DNA from 2 places in the Mesorhizobium salmacidum genome. Region 2 is predicted to be linked to the other one. Evidence: riboswitches for the same ligand, from Rfam matches in the RefSeq annotation. Region 2 holds a riboswitch; the other holds the start of a gene.
What was found. A riboswitch is a leader RNA that binds a small molecule or an ion and turns the genes downstream of it on or off. The one in region 2 is predicted to bind cobalamin.

Region 1 (7,800 bases), on a different contig from region 2:
CATCGTCTGTACGCCGATGCCGCGCGAGGAGGCCAAGCGGCTGAACCTCGCGCCGATGGTGGCCGACAATGATTCGGCCCACACGACCGCCTTCACCGTCAGCGTCGACTTCAAGCATGGCACCACGACAGGCATTTCAGCCGACGACCGCACGCTGACCGTTCGCAATCTTGCCAACGGCAATGTCGGCGCCTCCGATTTCGTCCGCCCTGGCCACATCTTTCCGCTCATCGCGCGCGAAGGCGGCGTGTTGATGCGCTCGGGTCACACCGAGGCCGCGGTCGACCTCTGCAAGCTCGCCGGCCTGCCGCCGATCGGCGTGATCTCGGAACTGGTCAATGATGACGGCACCGTCAAGCGCGGCCCGCAGGTCGCGGCCTTCGCCGAGGAGCACGGTCTCAAGCAGGTATCGGTCGCCGACCTCATCGCTTACCGGCAGCGCAAGGAAACGCTGGTCGAGCGCGTCGCCTGCTCCGACATCGAGACGCTGGGTGGCAAGGCGCAGGTCTTCACCTACACGCTGCCCTGGGACACGATGCATCACGTCGCCATCGTCTTCGGCGATATCCGCGATGGCGAGGACGTGCCGGTGCGACTGCATTCGGAGGATGTCGTAACCGACGTGTTCGGCACCAGCCACCGCCTCGACGGCATCATGAAGGCGATGGGCGAACGCAAGCGCGGTGTCATCGTCTATCTGCGCGAGGGCTCGGTCGGCGTCGCCCACCAGGAGCGCAACCGCCCGGCGCCGGGCGATCGCGAGGACCATGAAGAGGCGCGCCGGCGCGAGAGCGAATGGCGCGAGATCGGCCTTGGTGCGCAGATCCTGAAGGATCTCGGCATTTCCTCCATCAACCTGATCGCCTCGCGCGAACGCCATTATGTCGGTCTCGAAGGGTTTGGCATCCACATCGCCAAGACCGAGATTATCTGAGCTCAAGAAATCCTGGCTGTCACTCGGCCGGGATTGCCGCCTCGCATCCTTCCAACTCGCATTCGTGGGTGGCGAGGCTGCGCTGGCCGAGCAGCACCGTGACCAGTGCGATAACGCCCGATGCCACCGAAACCCAGAACCCGTTCTGGGCGCCGAACGCATCCACCACCGCGCCGGCGGCGAACGAACCGAGCGCCATGCCGATGCCAATGCCGGTGGTCACCCAGGTGATGCCTTCGGTCAGCATCGTCTCAGGCACATGCCGTTCGATCAGGCCGAAGGCGGTGATGAAGGTCGGCGAGATCGCCACGCCGCTGATGAAGACAGTCAGCGCGAGCACGGGCACGGTGCTGGCGGTAAGCGGCAGCAGTGTGCCGAGCGCGACCAACGCGACCGCGATGGCGAGCTGGCGCTGCAGCGGTGCTTTCAGGTTGAGCGCGCCGATGATGATGCCGAGCACGAAGGAGCCCAGCGCATAGACGCCGATGACGAGACTTGCGGCGCCTGGCTGGCCGAGTTCCTTGGTGATCGCCACCGTGCTCACCTCCGTCGTCGCGAAAGTCGCGCCGATGAAGATCATTGCGAAGGTGATGTTTTGAACCGGCCCCAGGCGGATAGCCGAACCGGTTGAGCCATGGTCCACCGGTCGCACCTGCGGTTCGGTCGAACGCTGCAGGATGAAGGCTGTCGAGCCCAGGGCTAGGAACAGCGTGCTGACGAGCACGCCCGCTTCCGGGAACAGCGCGGCGCTGAGACCAACCGACAGCGATGCGCCGGCGATGTAGACCAGTTCGTCGGCCGCCGACTCGAAGGCGAAGGCGGTGTTCATCTCGGGCCGGCCCCGGAAAATCTCGGTCCAGCGCGCGCGTACCATGGCCGGCATGCTTGGCATCGCCGCGGCCAGCAATGCCGACACGAATAGCGTCCATACCGGCCAGTCCTGATTGGCCGATGCGATCAGGGCCGCGAATGCGAGCACGGAGATGATGGTGGTGGGGACGACAACCCGCGTCTGGCCGAGGCGGTCGACCAACCTCGATATTTGCGGCGCCAGGAAAGCATTGGCCAAGGCGAATGTCGCCGAAACCGCACCCGCCAGCCAGTATTCGCCACGCGTCTGCGACAGCATCGCCACGATGCCGATCGGCGCCATGGCGATCGGCAGGCGCGCCATGAAGCCGGCGGCGGCAAAGCCCCTGGCGCCAGGAGCGCGAAAGATTTCCGAGTAGGGGTTTTGCATGATCCTGTTCCTCGACAAGGGGCGATTCGACAATTACATACGAGACGTATAAGTGTTAAATAAACCATACGTCGCGTATGTCAATTGGCATACGGAGCGTATGTAGATAAGGCCAGAGCATGCACCGACCCCGCAAGGAGATGATCGCCGAGACGCGTGCCAAGCTGATCGCCGCGGCGCGCCAAGCCTTTGGCACCATCGGTTATGCCGAAGCGTCTATGGACGATTTCACCGCATCGGCCGGACTGACGCGCGGCGCCCTCTATCATCACTTCGGCGATAAGAAGGGACTGCTGCAGGCGGTTATCGCGCAAATCGATGCGGAAATGGCCGCCCGGGTGAATGAGGTCGCGTCGAGGGCGCCGACCCGCTGGCAGCATTTCGTCGACGAATGCACGACCTACATCGAAATGGCGCTGGAGCCGGAAATCCAGCGCATCATGTTCCGGGACGGTCCGGCCGTGCTGGGCGATCCGGCACAGTGGTCGAATGCCAATGCCTGCGTCGGTTCAATGACCGATCATCTGACCGCGCTGCAAGAGGAGGGGGTGGTCGTGCCGGGCCTCGATCCCGAGACCGCGGCGCGGCTGATCAACGGGGCGAGCAGTCAGGCCGCGCAGCGGATCGCCAATTCGAACGATCCCGAAGCGACGTCGAGGAAGGTGGTGGCAGCGTTCAAGCAATTGCTCGAAGGCCTGCTCGAAAAGCCGGAAGCCCGGCCAAACTGAGCCACCGTGGCGCTCCCGCCACCGCCTGCAATTGACAATAAACGGTTTGGGCGCATCCTCCACGCCACCTCTGGGGGATTCGGGGCATGTGGGATTTCGATATCGGCAGGTCGGTGTCCATCATGATGCGGACCTGGCCTTTCATCGTCTTTCGTATGATCGTCTATTTCGGCATCACGCTGGCCTATATCATGGCCACCGGCACGGGCGCCTCGGTCGGCTATGGCGTCGGCCATATCTCCACCGATCCCGACGGGCCGTTGTCCTTTGCCATGTGGGGCGGCGTAGTTGGTTTCGGCCTCGTCTCGATCGCTGTCTACTGGATCCGCGAATACATCCTCTACGTCGTCAAGGCAGGCCATATCGCCGTCATGGTGCATCTGATCGACGGCCATGACGTACCCGACGGCCAGAACCAGATCGCCTACGCGAAAGAGGTTGTGACCGAGCGCTTTGCCGAAGCGAACATCCTTTTCGTCGTCGACCAGCTGGTCAAGGGCGCCATCCGCGCCATCACCGGCCTGCTGAGCGGCATTGCGGCTTTCCTGCCCATTCCGGGCCTGAGCGGCCTGGTCTCGTTCCTCAACACGGTGATCCGCCTGTCGCTGACCTATGTCGACGAGATCATTCTCGGCTACAACATCCGCATCAATTCGTCCTCACCCTTCGAGACCGCGCGGCAAGGCGTCGTGCTCTACGCCCAGAACGGCAAGATCATGGTCAAGAACGCCGTCTGGCTGGCCGTGATCATGTGGGGGGTCTCCTTCGTCATCTTCCTGCTGATGCTGGCCCCGGCAGCCGCCATTCTTTACGTCATGCCAGGACAGCTCGCCGGTTGGGCCTTCGTTCTGGCCATCGTCTTTGCCTGGGCCTTTAAGGCGGCGTTCATCGAGCCGTTCGCCATCGCCTGCCTGATGCAGGTCTATTTCAAGACCATCGAGGGTCAGGTGCCCGATGCCGCCTGGGACGCCAGGCTGGCCGATGCCTCGTCGAAGTTCCGGGAACTCAAGCGCAAGGCGCTCTCCACCTTCGACGGTTCGCGCTGGGGCACGGCCGGCGCGACACGCTGATCGGTTGGGCTGGCGGGCCCACCGGCGACAGTGCTGAAGCGGGCCACTGTCGATTTGAGCGGCGCTTCGCCTTGCCCACAAAAAGTCTCGCTCATGATCAGGTCGGGCAACGGCAGCCGTCGGCCCCAGCCATGCGTTTCGAGATCCGGTTTTGGCGCGAACTCCGAGACACGGCCGACGCAGAGATAGGCGATCGGCGTCACGTGATCGGGGATGGACAGCAGGCTCTTCAGCGCTTGCGCCTCGATGATGCTGACCCAGCCGACGCCGACTCCCTCGGCGCGTGCCGCCAGCCAAAAATTCTGCACCGCGCAGACCGTGCTGTAAAGATCCATTTCCGGATTGTGCCAGCGTCCCAGCGGCGAGGCTTTCGAGCGCTCGCGGTCGCAGGTGATGCAGATGTTCAATGCGCTTTCGCAGATGCCTTCGAGCTTGAGCTTGCGGTAAAGCGCCCGCCGGTCCGCCTCGATTGCCGGCAGTTCCTGTTCGCGCGCCGCCAAGAACAGATCGCGCACCTCCGCCCGTCGCGCGGCATCGCGGATGACGATGAAATTCCAAGGCTGCATGAAGCCGACTGACGGCGCGTGATGGGCGGCGAGCAAAAGCCGCGCCAGCACCTCGTCGTCGATCGTTTCCGATGTAAAATGGCTGCGGACGTCGCGCCGCGTGAACATGGCGCGGTAAACCGCGTCACGCGCTATCTGATCAAATCCATCGCCCATTGGAGCGGTCATAGCTTCCGGCATCGCTTGTCCCCTTGCGATTGCAGCAGTTCAAATTCTCAGAGCGTACTTTGTGCGTCCAGGAGGACGCGCGTCGCTCTGATATCATCCGCCTGACCATGCGGATGACGATGCCTGCCAGGCCGGTCTTCTGGCTCGGGATCAACCCGCGTCCGGTGCCTTCCCGTCATTGACAGTGGCACTTACCGGCGCGGTCCCCCTCACAGCGTTGGGCACGCCACGGTATCAAACCGTGTTCCCGATTCTCCCGCCAGAGCACTTGTAGCCAAGTGGAATCACTTGGCGTCGCAGAATGCGGCTAAAACAAACAGACCGGCGGGCACCAGGCAGTGGCGGCGACCTTACGCCGAAGCGCCGGCGACGCCAATGCCCGCAGCGACATGAATGGACGCAGCCGTGATTTTCCCCAGCGATCAAGCCGCAACGCATGGCCATCACGGCGCCGGGGCACTAGATAGGGGGACATGGCCACTCGTCTCTACACGCACCCGATCTTCCTCGAACACATCACCCCGCCAGGTCACCCCGAGCGGCCCGACCGCTTGCGCGCCATCGAGCGCGTGCTCGACGACGAAGCTTTTGCCGCGCTTGACCGCGTCGAGGCACCGCAAGGCGACGAGGCCACCATCCTCTACGCGCATCCCGCCGATTTCGTCGCGCGCGTGCGCGCTGCCATTCCCGATGAAGGCCTCGCCCGCATTGACGCCGACACCACTGCCAGCCCGAAGAGCTGGCAGGCGGTGATCACGGCGATCGGCGCCGCCAATGCCGCCGTCGACGACGTCTTTGCGGGCCGCGCCGACAATGTCTTCGTCGCCGCCCGGCCGCCTGGCCATCATGCTGAAAAGAACACGGCCATGGGCTTCTGCTTCTTCAACACTGCGGCTATCGCTGCCCGCTATGCGCAGAAGAAGCATGGCGCGGAGCGTGTCGCCGTCGTCGATTGGGACGTGCACCACGGCAACGGCACGCAGGATATTTTCTGGGACGATCCCTCGGTGCTCTATTGCTCGACGCACCAGATGCCGCTCTATCCCGGCACCGGCGCGAAGAACGAGACCGGCGCCGGCAACATCGTCAACGCGCCGCTGGCGCCGCAGACCGGCAGCGAGGTGTTTCGCGATGCTTTCCTGTCGCGCGTGCTGCCGGCACTCGACAATTTCGCGCCCGATTTGATCATCGTTTCGGCCGGCTTCGACGCCCACCATCGCGACCCGCTGGCGGAAATCAATCTGACCGAGGACGATTTCGACTGGGCGACCGGCCAGCTGATGCAGCGCGCCGCGCGCCATAGCGGCAACCGGCTCGTCAGCGTGCTCGAGGGCGGCTACGATCTGCACGGATTGGCATTTTCGGTCGCCGCCCATGTCGGGCGACTGATGAAAGGATGAATGATGACTGGTGAGATCAACGAAGACGTCAAGGCGATGAGCTTCGAGCAGGCACTCGACGCGCTGGAGAAGATCGTCGATGATCTGGAGCGTGGCGACGTGCCGCTCGACCAGTCGATCCGGATCTACGAGCGCGGCGAGGCGCTGAAGGTGCATTGCGACCGGTTGCTGAAGGCCGCCGAGGACAAGGTCGAGAAGATCAGGCTGTCGCGCGACGGCAAGCCGGTTGGAACCGAGCCGCTCGACGCGGACTGAGGTCCGGAGCAGGCTTACCGACTTTTGGACACGATCATGATTGAGGATACAACTCGTCCCGATTGAAACGGATAAGAGGAGATACGGAAGCGATGTGCAGAAACATCAAGACCCTGTTCAATTTTGATCCGCCGGCAACCAATGACGAAGTCCGCGACGCGGCACTCCAGTTTGTCCGCAAGCTCAGCGGAACGACGCGACCGTCGAAACAGAACCAGCATGCGTTCGATCATGCGGTCGAAGCCATCGCGGCATCCGCACGCGAATTGCTTGATTCCCTCGAAACCCACCAGCATCCGCGCAATCGCGAAGAGGTGGCAGCCAAACTGAGAGCAAAGGCGGCGATCCGGTTCGCCTGACATGTCCAAAGCGGCCACCGAGCGCTGACCAGGAGAGTTCATGAGCTTCTTCCCGGGGAAAGACCCTGAGGCCGGCGATGCCTTCGCCAGCGACCAGATCGAACTGATGGTCATCCCCAACGCCAAGGATATTGGCGGCTTCGAGGTGCGCCGCGCCTTGCCGACCGCCAAGAGAAGGCTGGTCGGGCCGTTCATTTTCTTCGATCGCATGGGCCCCGCGATCATGCGCGCCGGCCAGGCGCTCGATGTCCGTCCGCACCCGCATATCGGCCTGTCGACAGTGACCTATCTGTTCGATGGTAAGATCAGGCACCGCGATTCGCTCGGCACCGAAATGGTGATCGAACCCGGCGACGTGAACCTGATGACCGCGGGCCGTGGCATCGTCCACTCCGAGCGCACGCCGCAGGAATTGCGCGGCGCGCCGATGTCGATCTCCGGCCTGCAGACCTGGCTGGCTCTGCCGGACGGCAAGGAAGAGGTTGCACCGGTGTTCGAGAACACAGGGGCGCTGCGGCTTCCAGAGATCGATGCCGAAGGCGTCAGCGGCCGCGTCGTCATCGGTGACTTCCAAGGGTTGCGGTCCCCGGTGCGGGCAGATTCCGACACGCTCTACGCCGATTTGCGGCTGGGGCCCGGTGCCAGCGTCAAAATCCCGGCCGATGCGGAAGAGCGCGCCATCTACACGCTGGAGGGCGAAGTCTCGATTTCGGGCGACGTCTTTCCGGCCGAACGGCTGCTGGTGTTCCGGCCCGGCGACGAGATCGTCATATCGTCGCAAACCGGTGCGCATTTCATGCTGTTCGGCGGCGCCTCGCTCGGTTCGAAGCGCTACATCTGGTGGAATTTCGTCTCTTCGTCGAAGGAGCGCATCGAGCAGGCCAAGCAGGAATGGAAGACCGGCCGCTTCGATATCGTTCCTGGCGATGAGAAAGAGTTCATTCCGCTGCCGGAAGGCTGAGCGGAGCGGTGAGGGGCTGACCGTCCGCGTCACCGACACGCATTTACTTTCGCCGGCCGGCGGCCTATCCCGCCGATGAAAAGAGAGTCTGGTCCCAACGTGAACGCAACGCCGCATAC
Region 2 (7,800 bases):
TAGACCTTGCGCAACGCCGGCGCCATCTTGTTGGTCAGCGTGCCGGCCACGATCATGATGTCGGACTGGCGCGGAGACGCGCGCGGCGCGACACCGAAGCGCTCCGAATCGTAGCGCGGCATCGAGGTGTGGATCATCTCGACCGCGCAGCACGCCAGGCCGAAGGTCATGAACATCAGCGAACCGCTGCGCGCCCAGGTGATCAGCGCCTCGGTCGAGGTGACCAGAAAACCCTTGTCGGCAAGCTCGTTGTTGATTTCGAGGAAGAAGGGATCGTCCTCCCCCACCGGCTTGCCGGTGTTGGGATCAATGATACCCTTGGGCTTCGGCGCGACGAGGGTGCCTGAACTGTCGTTCAATCCCATTCCAGCGCTCCTTTTTTCCATTCATAGGCAAAGCCGATGGTCAGCACTGCCAAAAACACCATCATTGACCAGAAACCGAGCATGCCAATCTTCGAAAAGGACACCGCCCAGGGGAAGAGGAAGGCTACTTCCAAGTCGAAGATGATGAACAGGATCGACACCAGGTAGAAGCGGATGTCGAATTTCATGCGGGCGTCGTCGAACGAGTTGAAACCGCATTCATAGGCGGACAGCTTCTCGGGATCCGGGTTGCGGTAGGCTACCAGGAAGGGCGCGGCCAGCAGCGCCAGACCGACCACCAGCGCCACGCCGATAAACAGGACGATGGGCAGGTACGAACTGAGGAGTGCGTTCATGCAGCGGCTTTCCGTTGGCGCCAATCCACGTTGATTACAGCACCGGACCTTAATGCGGAAGCGTGACAGTTTAACCGCTGAACCGTTTTAAGGAGCCTATGCTGCAACGCGGCGAGGGTTAGCGCAGCACTTCCAGCGAAGCAAGTCAAACCTTGTTCAAAACACCGAGCTGGACGGCAATCCGGGAGAAACTGGTCCCATACGCTCCTGTTTGATTTCCTTCGCCTTTTACTCCACTTTTCTCTCCTGACAGAGTTGCCGCCAAAACCCTGCTAGCATGGGCTGGAATCACGCCTCGCAACGACGCCAGACAGGTCCATCAGGGACGCATCCGCATGAAGGAAAAGATCTCGCTTGCCGCCGCCCGGCGCATCGCGCTTGCCGCTCAAGGGTTTCTCGATCCCCGCCCAGCCGGCACGCCCGACCGCCGCCATTTCGCCCGCGTTTTGTCCCGCACCGGCCTGCTGCAGATCGATTCCGTCAGTGCGGTGGTTCGCGCCCATTACATGCCGCTCTATTCGCGTCTTGGCCCCTATCCCCTCGCTTTGCTCGACAACGCCGCCGTGACCCGCAAGCGCACGGTCTTCGAATACTGGGCGCATGAGGCCTCGTTCCTGCCGGTCGAGACCTATCCGCTGATGCGCTGGCGCATGCGGCGCGCCGAGCAAGGCGATGAAATGTATCTGGGGCTGGCCAAATGGGGCCGCGAGCACGCCGCCTATATAGAAGAGATCTACCGCGAGGTCGTCGCACGCGGACCGGTCGCCGCTTCCGCGCTGGAGGGCCAGAAAGGCTCCGGCGGCTGGTGGGGCTGGAGCCACGCCAAGCATGCCTTCGAATGGCTGTTCTGGGCCGGGCGCATCACCACGGCGCACCGGCGCGGCTTCGAGCGCTTCTACGACCTGCCAGAGCGCGTGCTGCCGCGGGCGATTCTCGACCTGCCAGTACCGGGCGCCGAGGATGCACATCGTGAATTGCTGCGCATCTCCGCCCGCGCCCACGGCATCGCGACATCAGGCGACCTGCGCGACTATTTTCGACTCTCCCCCGCCGATATGAAAGGCCGGCTGGAGGAACTGGTCGAACTCGGCGAGTTGCTGCCGGTTCGCGTCGAGGGCTGGGACAAGCCGGCTTACCTCTATAGGGACGCGCGTTTGCCACGCAAGATCGAGGCTCGCGCCCTGCTGGCGCCGTTCGATCCGGTCGTTTTCGAGCGCTCGCGCTCAGAGCGGCTGTTCAATTTTCACTACCGGATCGAGATCTACACCCCGGCCGACAAGCGCCAATACGGCTATTACGTCCTGCCTTTCCTGCTCGGCGACAGGATCGTGGCGCGCGTCGACCTCAAGGCAGACCGGCCGGCAAGTGTCCTGCGTGTCCATGCTGCTTACGCCGAGCCCGGCGCACCGCCCGGAACCGCCGCTCAGCTCTTCGAGGAATTGAAGCAGATGCAGGGCTGGCTTGGCCTCGAACGCATCGAAGTGACGCCTGCCGGCGACCTGGGCCCGGCGCTGTCCGACATCGCGGTGTCGTAAGCTCGCGTTGACACCGCTGCCCGCAAGAGCCTAAATCGGATCCAGACGGTCTCCTCTCAGCAAAGGGAGGAGCCAAGAGGGAATGCGGTGCGGGATTGAAAAATCCCAAATCCGCGGCTGTCCCCGCAACTGTGAGCGAAGAGCCAAGGCCGAAAGCCACTGGGATTGTCCCGGGAAGGCGGCTACCCAAGGCGATGACCCGCGAGCCAGGAGACCTGCCGTCTGGAATGCAAGTATCCGATCGCCCGGCGGGTTTTCCGGGCAAGGAGCCTGATTTGGATCGCGACAGCAGTTTTTCGGCTGAAACAACGGACATTTCGTCCGGCGAGGATGATTCCCTGGCCGGCATCACTGTCATTGTCTGCGCCTCCTGTCGCGACGAGACCGGCTCCGACGCCCATCCCCGGGCCGGCGAACTTTTGGCCGAAGATATGCGCCAAGCCGCCTCGGGCGACAACATCCGCATCCACACCGTCGAATGCCTCGGCAATTGCAAACGCCGACTGAGCGCCGCGATCCTGCGTGACGGCTGCTGGAGCTATGTCTTCGGCGATCTGACCACGACCAGCGGCGCCGATCTCGTCACCGGCGCGAAACTCTTCGCCACCTCCAGCGACGGCCTCATTCCCTGGCGGGGTCGGCCCGACAGCCTCAAGCGCGGCCTCGTGGCCCGCATCCCTCCCCTCGACATGCTGAAAGACTTGATATGACCGCATCCGTTTCCCGCGTTCCCTGCACCGTCGTCACCGGCTTCCTCGGCGCCGGCAAGACGACCCTGGTCCGCCATCTCCTGGAAAACGCCGGCGGCAAGCGTATCGCGATCATTGTCAACGAGTTTGGCGACATCGGCATCGACGGCGAGATCCTCAAGGGCTGCGGCATCAACACCTGCCCCGAGGAAAACATCGTCGAGCTGGCCAATGGCTGCATCTGCTGCACCGTCGCCGACGATTTCGTGCCGGCGCTCGACCGGATCCTGTCGCTGACACCGAAGGTCGACCATATCCTGATCGAAACCTCGGGCCTCGCTCTGCCCAAGCCGCTGGTCCAAGCCTTCCAGTGGCCGACAGTGAAGAGCCGGGTGACCGTCGACGGCGTCATCGCCGTGGTCGATGGTCCCGCACTTGCCGAAGGTCGCGTCGCCAACGACATGGACGCCCTGCAGGCGCAGCGCGCCGGCGATGAAAGCCTCGACCATGATGATCCGGTCGAGGAGGTGTTCGAGGACCAGATCGCCTGCGCCGACCTGATCATCCTGTCGAAGAGCGACCTGATGGACGCCGAGGGCTCAGCCCGCGCCCATGCCATCATTGGCGAACACTCCGCCCGCGCCGTGAAGATCGTGCCGACGTCTCACGGCAAGGTCGATCCCACGGTGCTGCTCGGGCTTGGTCTCGCCGTCGAGGACGACATCGAGAACCGCAAATCCCATCACGACGGCGCGTTCGACCACGAACATGACGACTTCGACACGTTCATCGTCGACATCCCCTCGATCGCCAATCCCGACGAACTGGCAAGACGCGTCGCCGCCGCCGCCGAACAGGAAAACGTGTTGCGAGTGAAAGGCTTCGTCGAGGTCGGTGGCAAGCCGATGCGGCTCCTGCTGCAGGCCGTCGGCCCGCGCGTCAATCACTACTATGACCGCGCCTGGACCGCCGGGGACGACCGCCGTTCGCGCCTCGTCGTCATCGGCCTCAAGGGGCTGAACCGTCCGGCGATCGAACGTATCCTCGCCGGCTGATTTTCAGGCACGGGCAGCGATGCACATCCTCACCACGACCTCCGCGTCGCTCGACGACCTCGCCGAGCCTGTCGATCTCCGGCAGGCGCCGGCGGATATCGTGGCCCTGTCCTTCACCGACAGCGATCTCGCCGGGCTGGCGGCGGCATGGAAGGCCGACGCCGATCGCTTGCCGTCGATGCGGCTCGCCGCACTGCGCGACCTGCGCCATCCCATGTCCGTCGATCTCTGGATCGACAGCGTCGCCCGCCATGCCAAGGTCATCATGGTGCGTATCCTCGGCGGCTACGACTGGTGGCGCTATGGCTGCGACCAGCTCGCGGCAATCGCCCGCGAGCGCGGCATAAGACTGGCGCTGCTTCCGGGTGAAAGCCATGATGAGGATCTCAGACTGATCCAAGCCTCGACGCTGCCGCGCGCCGAACTCGACGGCCTGCTCGGCTATTTCCGCGAGGGCGGCCCGGCCAATATGAGCGCCCTGGTGCACAGGCTGGCAGGCCTGGCTGGACAGGATATGCCCGTCGCCAGTCCGGTCAGCGTGCCGAAGGCTGGTTACCATCAATCTGGATTGGGGGTCGCAGAACAGCCGGACCTTTCAAATGCCAGCGCTCCCATCATCCCGATTCTCTTCTACCGATCGATGCTGCTTGCAGCCGATGTCGCCCCGATCGATGCGCTGGCCGAGGCTTTGCACTCCCAGGGACTGGCACCGGTCCCGATCTTCGTTTCCAGTCTCAAGGATCCGGTGTCCCTGGCGTTCGTCGAAAATGCCATTGCATCGCTGAAACCCGCCGCCATCATCACCGCGACCGCTTTCGCTTCTGGCGCCGAGCCCGGCGTGGAAACCCTGTTCGACCGCGCCGGCGTGCCTGTCTTCCAGGTCATCGTCGCCACCACGCGCCGCGACGTGTGGGAAAACAATCAGCGCGGACTGGCGCCCGCCGACCTTGCCATGCATGTCGTGCTGCCCGAACTCGATGGCCGCATCCTTGCCGGCGCCATCTCTTTCAAGGGCGAGAGCGATGTCGACCCGGCGCTGGGCCACCGCGCCTTGGCCAACCGGCCGGAACGGGATCGTGTTGAGCAAGTGGCTAGGCGCGTCGCGGCCTTCATCCGTTTGCAGCAGACCCCGCGCGCCGAACGCAAGCTGGCGATCCTCATTCCCGATTATCCCAGTGCTCCCGGCCGCACCGGCTATGCGGTCGGGCTGGATGTGCCGTCCAGCGTGCTGGCCATGCTGCGGGACTTGAGCGAACAGGGCTATGCCGTTGACGCGATACCGCAAACGCCGCGTGAATTGCTGGATTTGCTGGAAAAAAGTGATCACCGACTTGGCTTGGCGGACTATTTGGACCTCTCGAAAGAGCTGCCAGCAGATGCAATCGCCTCAGTAGATGCTGCGTGGGGCCGAGCAGATCGGGAGACAGGTCTTCGCGAAGCACCCCCCTCTGTCCTGCCGGACATCTCCCCCGCAAGGGGGGAGATTGCGCTGTCGTCACGGCTTTCGCCAACTGCCAACATTGCAGAAGGAGCGCCGGCCCCGGAACTGCCGATCTCCCCCCTTGCGGGGGAGATGTCCGGCAGGACAGAGGGGGGTGTTCAAGCGCCGACCGCCGCCAACTTCCCCTTCCGCGCCGCGCATTTCGGCAACATCATCGTCGCACTCGCCCCTGACCGTGGCCGTTCCGCGGACCGCCGCGCCGACTACCACGATCCGACGCTGCCTCCGCGCCACGCTTTGATCGCGTTCGGCCTGTGGCTGCGCGAATCACTCGGCGTCCACGCTCTCATCCATGTCGGCGCCCACGGCACGCTGGAATGGCTGCCCGGCAAGACCGTCGCGCTTTCGCAAGCCTGCTTCCCCGAGATCGTCACCGGCTCCCTGCCCGTCATCTATCCCTTCATCGTCTCCAACCCCGGCGAAGCGGCACAGGCCAAACGGCGCATTGCCGCGGTCACCCTTGGTCATCTGCCGCCGCCGCTGAGAGGCGCCGGACTGGACGAGGACCAGCACAAGCTCGAACGGCTGGTCGATGAATACGCCCAGGCCGACGGCCTCGACCGCCGTCGTCGTGACCGGCTGGCGAAACTGATTGTCGAAACCGCGCAAAAGACCGGCCTCGCCTCCGAAGCCGGCGTCGCCGAGACCGACGCGCCAGACGAAGCACTGCGCCGCATCGATGCCTGGCTCTGCGATCTCAAGGATTTTGCCATCAAGGACGGGCTGCATATCTATGGTCGCGCCCCAGACGACGAGCGCGATCCCATGCGCCGGCAAAGCGCGGAAGCCGAGAAGGCCGCGCTGCTCGCCGCGCTCGATGGCCGTCACGTCAAGGCGGGCCCGGCCGGAGCGCCCGCGCGCGGGCGCTCCGATGTCTTGCCAACCGGCCGCAACCTGTTCACCTCGGACCCGCGCACCATGCCGACTCCGACCGCCTATGATCTTGGCAAGGTGGCTGCCGAGGAAGTGGTGCGCGCCTACATGCAATCGCATGGCGACTGGCCGCGCTCCCTGGTGACAGACCTCTGGGGCTCGGCCTCCCTGCGCACCGGCGGCGAGGAGATTGCGCAGGGCCTGGCGCTGATGGGCTGCCGGCCGCAATGGGATGCCGCGACCGGCCGCATCACCGGCATCGAGGTGCTGCCGCCGGCAACGCTCGGCCGCCCGCGCGTCGACGTCACCTGGCGCATATCAGGCCTGTTCCGCGACATGTTCCCGACCCAGATCGCACTGATCGACGCCGCCGCCAACGCCGTTGCAGCGCGCGGCGAGGACGATTCAGAAAACCCGCTCGCCGCCAGGAGCCGCGCCGACGGCAAGGTCAGCCCGCGCATCTTCGGCACGTCGCCCGGCACTTACGGCGCCGGCGTCGAAGAGATTTTGTCCAGCGGCGACTGGGCGGCGCGCGAAGAAATCGGCCGCGCCTATCTCGACGCCACCTCGCATGCCTATGGCGGCGCCGGCGGCGAAGGGGTCTCGGCACCCGGAGTGTTTGAAGGCCGCATTGCCGAAGCCGATCTTCTGGTCCACACCGGCGACGACCCCGGCCGCGACATTCTCGAAGGTTCCGCCGACGTCGCCTTCATCGGCGGCTTTTCGGCCGCCTTGGCCACACTCGGCAGGAACGCCGACGTCATCGTGCTCGACACCACGGACCCGCAGAGGCCGAAACCGCGATCGGTTGGCGAAGCGGTGTCGCGCGTGGTGCGTGCCCGTGCCGTCAACGCCCGCTTCATATCTGGGCAGATGCGCCACGGTCCGCGCGGCGCCTCCGAATTCGCCGAAACCGTCGACCGGCTGGTCGGCTTCGCCGAGACCACCCATGCCATTTCAGGCGCGCTGATCGAGGCCGTGCATGATGCCTATCTCGGTGACGCCGAGGTTCGTGCCTTCATCCTGCGCGAAAATCCCGCCGCCGCCAAAGTCATCGCCGAGCGCTTCCTGTCGGCGCGCCGGCGCGGCCTCTGGCATCCCTTGCGCAATTCCATCGACGACGATCTCGCCGCGCTGATTGCCGAGGCCAACGCGCTCGGGGTCGCGGCATGAACGCCTTTTCGCGCCGTGGCGCCTGCCCTGCTTTGTCGGCGCCGATGCAGACAGGCGACGGCCTGCTGGTGCGGCTCAACCCGGTCTCCGGAGGCCTATCGCCGAGGCTCTTGATCGCGTTGGCCGAATCCGCTGTGCGGCACGGCAACGGCATCATGGAAGTAACGGCGCGCGGCAGCCTGCAGATACGCGGCCTGACAATGGAAAGCGCTGGGTTGCTGGCAGCGGAGGTCGATGCGCTGGGCATCGCGGT

Region 1: it holds a riboswitch for cobalamin, as region 2 does, so the genes downstream of both, bluB (5,6-dimethylbenzimidazole synthase) here and O7A60_RS12360 (DUF1636 family protein) in region 2, are expected to answer to the same signal.

What each region holds. Positions count from the first base shown of each region.
Region 1 covers NZ_JAPYKS010000016.1:101,117-108,916, forward strand. The annotation lists gene ribB (3,4-dihydroxy-2-butanone-4-phosphate synthase) at 1-934, shown strand, start outside; gene O7A60_RS21425 (MFS transporter) at 954-2,174, opposite strand; gene O7A60_RS21430 (TetR/AcrR family transcriptional regulator) at 2,294-2,902, shown strand; gene O7A60_RS21435 (hypothetical protein) at 2,989-3,972, shown strand; partial or broken gene bluB (5,6-dimethylbenzimidazole synthase) at 4,059-4,718, opposite strand; cobalamin riboswitch at 4,818-4,993, opposite strand; gene O7A60_RS21445 (histone deacetylase family protein) at 5,180-6,106, shown strand; gene O7A60_RS21450 (exodeoxyribonuclease VII small subunit) at 6,110-6,361, shown strand; gene O7A60_RS21455 (DUF2277 domain-containing protein) at 6,454-6,720, shown strand; gene O7A60_RS21460 (pirin family protein) at 6,761-7,681, shown strand; gene dxs (1-deoxy-D-xylulose-5-phosphate synthase) at 7,757-7,800, shown strand, end outside.
Region 2 covers NZ_JAPYKS010000007.1:253,619-261,418, forward strand. The annotation lists gene O7A60_RS12345 (NuoB/complex I 20 kDa subunit family protein) at 1-365, opposite strand, end outside; gene O7A60_RS12350 (NADH-quinone oxidoreductase subunit A) at 356-721, opposite strand; gene O7A60_RS12355 (winged helix-turn-helix domain-containing protein) at 1,057-2,256, shown strand; cobalamin riboswitch at 2,286-2,493, shown strand; gene O7A60_RS12360 (DUF1636 family protein) at 2,532-2,966, shown strand; gene cobW (cobalamin biosynthesis protein CobW) at 2,963-4,000, shown strand; gene O7A60_RS12370 (cobaltochelatase subunit CobN) at 4,020-7,547, shown strand; gene cobG (precorrin-3B synthase) at 7,544-7,800, shown strand, end outside.